3 regions of the Spartinivicinus poritis genome follow, and region 1 is predicted to be linked to each of the others. Evidence: predicted binding sites of a transcription regulator. Region 1 holds the regulator's gene; each other region holds the start of a gene.
What was found. The regulator FNR, encoded in region 1, switches genes on or off when oxygen is low (the NO sensors DNR and NnrR bind a similar motif). The targets are predictions, from matches to a motif close to TTGATNTANATCAA.
Positions count from the first base shown of each region.

Region 2: a site for FNR is predicted at 2,061-2,074, ahead of ccoM (cytochrome c oxidase subunit CcoM). Genes of this name have one in related genera too.
Region 3: a site for FNR is predicted at 1,629-1,642, ahead of trhP (prephenate-dependent tRNA uridine(34) hydroxylase TrhP). Genes of this name have one in related genera too.

Region 1 covers NZ_JAPMOU010000026.1:45,256-48,380, forward strand. The annotation lists gene hemN (oxygen-independent coproporphyrinogen III oxidase) at 1-1,262, shown strand, start outside; gene fnr (fumarate/nitrate reduction transcriptional regulator Fnr) at 1,371-2,123, shown strand; gene ORQ98_RS18395 (adenine phosphoribosyltransferase) at 2,362-2,904, shown strand.
Region 2 covers NZ_JAPMOU010000010.1:69,379-72,503, forward strand. The annotation lists gene trhO (oxygen-dependent tRNA uridine(34) hydroxylase TrhO) at 1-586, opposite strand, end outside; gene ORQ98_RS10065 (hypothetical protein) at 698-1,168, opposite strand; gene ORQ98_RS10070 (BolA family protein) at 1,181-1,489, opposite strand; gene ccoM (cytochrome c oxidase subunit CcoM) at 1,829-1,939, opposite strand; gene ORQ98_RS10075 (YebG family protein) at 2,313-2,600, shown strand; gene rapA (RNA polymerase-associated protein RapA) at 2,874-3,125, shown strand, end outside.
Region 3 covers NZ_JAPMOU010000022.1:11,173-14,297, forward strand. The annotation lists gene trhP (prephenate-dependent tRNA uridine(34) hydroxylase TrhP) at 231-1,556, opposite strand; gene rpmG (50S ribosomal protein L33) at 1,693-1,848, opposite strand; gene rpmB (50S ribosomal protein L28) at 1,861-2,097, opposite strand; gene radC (RadC family protein) at 2,259-2,933, opposite strand; gene coaBC (bifunctional phosphopantothenoylcysteine decarboxylase/phosphopantothenate--cysteine ligase CoaBC) at 3,044-3,125, shown strand, end outside.

The sequences.
Region 1 (3,125 bases):
CTTTAACAAAACTCAAACATCAGCAAACACCACTGTCGCTGTATGTACACATCCCATTTTGTGCCAGTGTTTGTTATTACTGCGGCTGTAATAAAATTATTACCAAAAACCGGCAAAAAGCTCTGCCCTATCTGACGGTATTGGAAAAAGAAATCCAGCTTATCTCTCAGCAATTAGACTGCAAGCCTGTGGTTGAGCAACTGCACTGGGGAGGTGGTACCCCTACCTTTTTGACCCATGAGCAAACCGCCCAGTTGTTTAAGCTGCTGGAGCAACACTTTCAACTGGTGGATGATATTGATGGGGATTACTCGATTGAAATAGACCCACGAGAAGCTGACTGGCCAACCATGGGGTTATTACGCTCCTTGGGATTTAATCGTATTAGTTTAGGCATTCAGGATTTTAATCCGGTTGTGCAAAAAGCGGTTAATCGAGTTCAATCAGAGGCTGAAACAGAGGCTATTTTTGAAGCAGCCAGAGCATTATTATTTAAATCCATTAATGTGGATTTAATTTATGGATTACCTTTTCAAACTACAACCAGCTTTTTAGAAACCCTTGATAAAGTCATTGCTCTCTCACCCGACCGGCTCTCGATATTTAATTACGCCCACTTACCCCATCGGTTTAAGCCACAACGACGAATTAAGCCCAACGACTTACCTTCTGCTACAGAAAAACTCAGTATTTTACAGCACAGTATTGACCGGCTACAGGCAGCTGGCTACCACTATATTGGTATGGATCACTTTGCTTTGCCTGATGATAAACTGGCTATTGCTCAAGCAAAAGGCGAGTTACATCGTAACTTTCAAGGCTATACCACCCATGGCCATTGCGACTTAATTGGGCTTGGGGTGTCTTCAATTAGTCAGATTGGTGATGTTTACTGCCAAAATCACACTGCACTTGATGACTATATTCAGTCAATCGAAAATAATCAGTTACCAATTAAACGTGGCTTTCGATTAAACCAGGATGATTTACTTAGACGAAGTATTATTCAACAGCTAATCTGCCATTTTCAGGTAGATTTAGCTGAGTATTGCCAACCTCTTGGAATAAATTGGCATGTTTATTTCCGGGAAGAAATTATGCAACTTATGCCAATGCTTGAAGATGGGCTCATTACCTTAGCCGATAGCAAGTTAACTATCACCAACAATGGAAGGCTATTAGCCAGAAATATCTGTATGGTGTTTGATCGATATCTGGCAAGCAAACAGTCAACGGAAAATTTATTTTCTAAAGTCATTTAATACTAGAAATTTTCGCTTGTTGCTAACCGGGTTCACCCCCTACAATAATCAGAATGTACCCGTTAGCCTAAATTAACAACTTTATGCGTTCGAGGCCTCAGCGTAACAATGACTGCCAAAGTAAAACCTATCAACCAAGTCGCTTGCAAAGACTGTATATTAAGCACCCTTTGCCTGCCTATTGCCTTAAAAATAGAAGATATTGATACGCTAGACAGCATTATTAAACGAGGCAAGCCGCTACGCAAAGGTGAGCATTTGTTTTTCCAGGGTGACACGTTCAGCTCTATCTATGCTGTTCGCTCTGGCGCCTTAAAAACCTACACCACCACTGATGATGGCGTTGAACAAATTACTGGCTTCCAGTTACCAAGTGAATTAGTTGGGTTAAGTGGTATTGATGATGAACATTATCCAGTATCAGCTCAAGCAGTTGAAACCACTATGGTCTGTGAAATCCCCTTCGAAAAACTGGATGAGCTGGCCAGTACTCTGCCTGAGCTACGTCGTAAATTAATGCAAATCATGAGTAAAGAAATTCGCGAAGATCAGCAAATGATGCTGCTACTCAGTAAGAAAAATGCCGATGAGCGGATTGCAACCTTTCTCTTAAACTTAGCTGCCCGCTTCCGTCGCCGGGGCTTTTCCTCTCAAGCTTTCAGACTCCCCATGTCTCGCAATGAGATGGGCAATTACTTGGGGCTTGCGGTAGAAACAGTTAGTCGTGTCTTCACGCGCTTCCAAAAAAATGGCTTAATTGATGCCAATGGTAAGGAAATTCTGATCAAGGATTCCATGACTATTTGCTCTTTAGCTGGGGGCAAACCTGTTAATCAAGCCAATGATTCATTAACAGGCTAACCTTCCTACCCAGCAAACTTAGGAACGTGCACGAAATAGCTGACAGTTTTGGCTCCAATCCATCCCGCTTGGCGCTATAAGTTTATTGGTGGTTAGGGCAAAAACTCGACATAAGCCCACTATGCCTTCTTTTTTGCGCCTTGCCAAACGAGCTTGGAGCAAAAATCCAGCAAGTGATTTCGTGCATGTCCCTTAGCTGGGAAAAAGCATCGATAAACCATTATCTGGAAAAATTATAATGATATTTGACGAATATTATGTAAAGTCATTAATCCGTAGTGTTCCTGACTGGCCCAGCCCTGGTGTCATGTTTCGTGATATTACTCCCTTATATAAATCACCAAAAGCACAACGAATGGTGGTTGATAGCTTCATTCAACGTTATGTTGATGCCGATTTTACCCATATTGGCGCAATGGAAGCTCGTGGTTTTTTACTAGGCTCGGTCATTTCCTATGAGCTGAATAAGCCTCTAGTGCTATTTCGAAAACAAGGCAAGCTACCTACACAAACCATTGCAGAAGAATATGACATCGAATATGGAAAAGCAGTGCTAGAAGTACAACATGATGCTTTTGAAAGTGGTGCAAGTATTCTGCTAGTGGATGACTTGATTGCAACGGGAGGCACTCTTCTTGCCGCAGCAACCTTAACCCGACAGTTAGGGGGTAGTATTTATGAAACAGCGGCCATTATTGACTTGCCTGATTTAGGTGGCAGTCAAAAACTCCAGGATTCGGATATTCCTGTTTATACACTTTGTGCCTTTGCTAAAGACTAGCAGGCCTGGCTGCACCAATGCGCGCCCATCAAAGGGTGCGCTGGTTATCGAAGAGTAAAGCTGTTACCGCTAATTTCACCGTCATTTAAATGACAACTCTGTCAGCTATTTGATCACTTTATAATTTTCTTGTTCATCTTGCTCAACAAACATCAGGTAGGTTAAAAAGCGAAAGTAATATTTCCACTACCGCTAACCCCATTCTTCAGAGCATTATCCTT
Region 2 (3,125 bases), on a different contig from region 1:
CAAAACCCTGTTCTTTTAATAGCGCGGTAGACTTTTCACAGCGGATACCACCCGTGCAGAACATAGCTACTTTCTTATGTTTGTCTGGATCAAGCTGCTGCGCCACATAGTCAGGAAACTCCCGAAAACTTTCAGTTTTTGGGTTAACTGCCCCTTCAAAAGTCCCTACCTGATATTCATAATCATTGCGGGTATCAATCAAAAGCACTTCAGGGTCACTGATCAGCTGGTTCCACTCCGCTGGCTTCACATAAGTGCCCACTACATGGTTAGGATCAATACCAGGCACACCCATAGTCACAATCTCTTTTTTCAGTTTGACTTTGGTGCGATAAAAAGGCTGCTTGTTATCGTAGGACTCTTTATGGGTTAAACCTGCCAATGGTTCATGGGACTTTAAGTAACTTAATAACTGATCAACTCCTTCTCGACTCCCTGCAACCGTACCATTAATTCCTTCAGCAGCTAATAGCAAGGTACCTTTCACATCAAAGGCAAGCATCTTATCCAATAAAGGCTGACGCATTGCCTCAAATTCTGGTAATCGAGTAAATTTATAAAGGGCAGCAATAACAAACGGAGACATCTTAATTCCTCTACCTTGGCAGATCGCAAATCTGCTGGCATAACCAAATTGATTAAAACGTCTTATTTTAGTGATTTAGTTAAAGCAAGACTAGTTTTAGAAAGAGTTCTTTTAAATTAATGAGGTTTGCTCAGGCTCATCTAACGTCGACTCCCCTTTATCAACAGCAGTCTCCAGAGAGATAACCCGCGGCCAGCGACCACTGTCATGAGTGGATTGGGGATGAGGTTCAGTCACCACATAGACTCGTTGAAAACTACCATCAGTAGCCAATAAACCTTGGATAATTTCATGGCTTTCTAATGGAAACCAGCGGCTTTGCTCAGCCTCATCTTTTTCCATAAAAGAGGTGACAACAATTTTCACTGGCTTGGGGTTAAATTGTTGCCAAGCACCTCGCTGGATAGACTCTAACCTGGCCCAGCCACCCTGAGGTGTATTACCTGGCTGGTTTTCTCGCCTGCCCCAGGGAACCATGACAATACTGCCATCCTTTTGCAATACTGGTAACCTTGCCTTCGGGTTAGGAAAAAATACTCGATAACGCTCGCTGTTTTGTACAAACTCAGCACCGCCACACATAGTAATAAAAACTTATCTTTTATTCGCACAATTAGGAGAGTCAGGTGCTGACTCAGCCTGCTTTTTCCATTCATCTGGCGTATAAGTATGCAATGCTAATGCATGAATCTTATGTTGCACTTCTTCTGCTAATAAGCAATAAATCAACTGATGTCTTTTTACAGGCATTTTTCCTGAGAAATCAGCAGATACAACCACGACTTTAAAGTGTGATTCTGAGCCTGGAGGCACATTGTGCATATGGCTCTCATTGGTAACAGCTAAGTAGGCAGGCTTTAAAGCTTTAGTCAATTTTTGTTCAATTTCAGTTTGTACACTCATCACCTGTCTCCCATGCTTAACCGACTAGGTTAATCTTAACCTGAAACCAGCCATGCGAAAAGGTAAGCACAAGTGAAAGAAAGTACTAACAGGAGGAATTAAGCAAAGAGAAAGAGAAGTGAATTAGAGAAACGATGCACAGGCTAATACAAAAAACAGGCAAGGCGATAGGTTACATAAAACCTGACAAAACTAAGTAACCCACCACACTTACCTTAAAAAGCTCTACGCAAATAGAGCATTCCTTACGTCTGTCTAGCCTCAAACGTTCAGATCTTAGCGACCTGACTTTTGGCCAGCAGCCTGAGCTACTCGCCAAAACTGTAAAAAACTGTATGCTTAACGGTGATTGTTAATATCCTTACGAATTAGCAGGCCCACACCAACAAAAAAACCAATAATCAAACCAATTGTAATCAGCGAAGCTAAAATTGTTTCATCGAAATACATCGCTTACCTCCTGTTGGCTACTGCCTCTTAAACGCAAAGCTACAGTAACAGCTACTCAACTCGCTTTTATTGATTAAAATCAATCAGTCCAGGCTAATAACGGCTTAGTTGCTGTTTTTTATTGATTTAAAGCAAGTTGTTTTCCTTATTCAGGACAAATTTGGATTGTTCCTTGACAACCTTATTGGATACAATACAGCCCCTATGGACAAATTTACTGTATTTTTATACAGTATCACCATAATTATCAGCTATCAGTACTGCTGGTGTTAAGCAATATCAGTTTTAAATAGCATCTGCTTTAAATAACAAGGTCTTATGATGTACTTGGTCTAAGGCCTAAATTAAATTGGTCCATGCAAGAGGTGAGCGAATGGCCGTTATACCCATGTGGAAATGCGATAGGGACGGTAGTATGTTCTCAGATAAAAAAGCCGCCGAAGAACACGATAAAATGCTTGAGCTAGCTGCAAATATCACCATGTTGCTAGAGCAAACCTTTGATAATATCGATGACAAAATCGCTGAAGATATTGGCTTATTATTCGCCAAACATAAAGAAACCTTGGCAAAAGCTATTAAAGGAAAGCCTGAATTAGTATTAGAGATTGGTAAAGAGTCTGCTGCTGAACAGCCTGCAGAAGAAAATACTAACGAGTAATTAACCATTTTGTACCAGTGGTGCATGCGTCAAATAATTAAGGTAACAAGTTAATTCCTTAACCTTATGCATGTACCACAACCTTATGCATGTACCACTATCTCTTTTACTCAAACACTACATTGACTATAAAAGAGTCAATGTATTCAGGCTAGTAAGCCATTTCATCCTCTGCACTTACAATCTCTGCCTAAAATTAGGCAAATCGACTATTGTTATTCAAAATATATTCGCTACCATATCGCCTTTTTCTGAGGTAGATAGGCGTACAGAATGACGACATTTGTTCCAGGACAACGTTGGATTAGTGATACAGAAACAGAGCTAGGCCTAGGCACTGTTTTATCCTTGGATCAACGAATGGTCACATTACTGTTTCCCTCTAATGGGCAAACTCGACTTTATGCAGTAAAAAACTCTCCGCTTACCCGCATTCGCTTTGTTGCTGGCGATACTATCGAAAGCCACGAAGGCTGGAGCATAGTAGTCACCGATGCAGTAGAAGAAGATGGGCTTATTACTTAC
Region 3 (3,125 bases), on a different contig from region 1:
GTTATCACTATTGTTGTGGGTGTAAGATTAGGAAGTAGTTCCCCCTTACTTCCTGATGGTGCAGCCTTAATTTGCAGAGTGCACCACTGCTGTAGCATAGTCTGGATACATTAGACCACAGAAATTATGTATCTAGGCTAGCGGCTTTCTCATTTGAGTAAATAGTCATTTAGGCTAATAAATACAAGTTTTTTTGGTACTGTTGTGTAAAAAAAATTATTTGTGTGCTCTTATCCTAAATACTTTGTTAGCAAGCCAAACTGGCTGTCATAGCCTGCTATAGGTATTTTTACCTGGTGCCCAGAGCCTGGCGCTACATCGCGCTTTTCGCCATTTTTCGCTTCAATATGATTTAGTACAAATGTTTGATTGCCTTGGGGTGACATTAACTCTAATTTATCGCCGATTTGAAAACGGTTTTTCACATTAACCGTGATCATTTGACCATCGCTATCGACAATTTCCCCCACAAACTGTTGCTTTTCGCTAATCGAATTTCCACGCTCATACATTTGATATTCGTCGTGCACATGGCGGCGATAAAAACCTTCTGTATAGCCTCGGCTAGCTAGGTTTTCTAAGGTATCCATTAGTTCCATATTAAACGCTTTTCCTGCCACAGTATCATCAATGGCTTGACGATAAACCTGAGCAGTGCGAGCAACATAGTAGTGAGACTTAGTGCGACCTTCAATTTTTAAAGAATGGACGCCCATTTCAACAAAACGCGGCACATGTTGTACAGCTCGTAAATCTTTAGAATTCATAATATAGGTGCCGTGCTCATCTTCAAATGCAGGCATATATTGCTCAGGTCGTCCTTGTTCTTGAAGTAAGACAATTTGGTCAGAGGGTTTTCCACTGCCTAATTGAGGTTCAACGTTGGCTGGGTCTATTTCTTGTACGGGCACAACATTGCCTTCAGCAGTTTCTTTGGCTTCATGAGCATCGTACTTCCAGCGGCAGGCATTTGTGCAAGTGCCTTGGTTGGGGTCGCGATGGTTCATATAACCTGAGAGCAAGCAGCGGCCAGAATAAGCAATACAAAGAGCACCATGAACAAATACTTCTAACTCCATACTTGGGCATTTTTCACGAATTTCAGCTACCTCATCCAGAGATAATTCACGTGACAGAATAATCCGACTAACTCCCTGTCTGGCCCAAAACTCAACTGCTGCATAGTTTACAACATTAGCTTGTACTGAAAGGTGAACTTCTGTTTCTGGCCAACGATCTTTTATCAGCATAATTAAGCCAGGGTCTGACATAATTAAGGCATCGGGCTGCATTTCAATAACGGGCTCAATATCACGCAAATAGGTTTTAACCTTGCTGTTATGAGGGGCAATATTACTAGCTAGGTAAAACTTCTTGCCCTGTTGGTGGGCAATATCTATGCCTTTGGCTAAGTTTTTAAGATCAAAATCGTTATTGCGAACCCGTAAGCTGTAGCGCGGCTGTCCTGCATATACAGCGTCTGCACCATAAGCAAATGCATATTGCATATTGTTCAAAGTACCAGCTGGGGATAAAAGTTCAGGTGCCTTGACCATGGCTACTGCCTCTGAAAAAAGTAAACTTGAAAAACAAAAGGCTGAATTTTAGCTCAAGATAAATGTTGAGTACTGACCTATAACAAAAAAACCCGCTTTCGCGGGTTTTTTGCACACTGACAAAACAACAAGAATCTTACTTGATTTTTGCTTCTTTGTAGATAACGTGTTTACGAACAACAGGGTCGTACTTTTTCATCTCCAGCTTGTCTGGAGTGCTACGCTTGTTTTTATCAGTGGTGTAGAAGTGACCAGTACCTGCACTGGAAACCATTCTAATTTTATCACGCATGATAGTTGCTCCTTACACTTTTTCGCCACGAGAACGAAGATCTGCCAATACGCTATCGATGCCTTTCTTGTCGATGATGCGCATGCCTTTAGCAGAAACCCGCAATTTAACAAACCGCTTTTCAGACTCTACCCAAAAGCGATGGTGGTGTAAGTTAGGCAAAAAACGACGACGCGTTTTATTGTGTGCGTGAGATACATTGTTACCGGTAACTGGACGCTTTCCAGTGACCTGACAAACCTTAGACATTTGCTCAGCCTCTGCGCTTGATTAAGTTCCAACTAGTGCCACGAGGAGGCTTGTGTTTTGCCACAGTGTGCAAGCAGCACCCCCCTTAAAGAGCAGTGCTTTATACCAGAACAGCACTCTCTAGGCAAGAAAATTGGCTAATTTTTGAGTTGAGTTTGCTTTTAAATGTAGCCTAACTCAGCGAGTGATACGACTTTGTTGTCCCCGATAACCAAGTGGTCAATTACACTGACTTCGATCAGCTCCAGCGCTTCTTTTAAATTGGTAGTAATTTCAACATCTGCTTGGCTGGGCTCAGCAGAACCGCTAGGGTGGTTGTGAGCCAGGATGATATGTCTGGCTCCTGCTACTAGAGCTGCTTTTGCAACTTCCCGGGGATAAATGGCAGCGCTGCTAATAGTACCAAAAAACAGCTCCTTAAACTCAATAACCTGGTTTTGGCTGTTGAGCATTAAGGCACCAAAGACTTCTCGTTGATAAGGCTGTAAACAGGCTTTGATAAAATTTTTGGCTGTATCACTGCTGTTGAGCAAGGGCTTTTGGCTCATTGACTGCCAGAAGTAGCGCCTTGCCATTTCTAATACGGCTTGTAATTGGACATATTTTGCGGCTCCCATTCCTTTGATAGAACAAAACTGACTTTGGTTAGCTTCCAGCAGTGGATTAAGGCCGCCAAACTGGCTGATCATTTCTCTAGCCAAGTCAACAGCTGATTTCCCTGGTATTCCTGTACGTAAAAATATGGCTAATAATTCTGCATCCGATAGATGTTTTGGGCCATGAGTGAGTAGTTTTTCCCGAGGTTGCTCAGACTTATCCCAGTTGGTAATGGCCATAATTAAACACTGCTCCTTGTTACGACTCACTTCGAAAAAACTGGCAACAATGGTATCTTAAGCCAACTTTAAAAGACGGCAGATAATCACAAGCTGAACACATATTAGCCATGACATTAGCAACCTTAAGCAACAAACGCATTATTGTTGGTATCGCTGGCGGTATAGCCGCTTACAAAACTGCTGAATTGG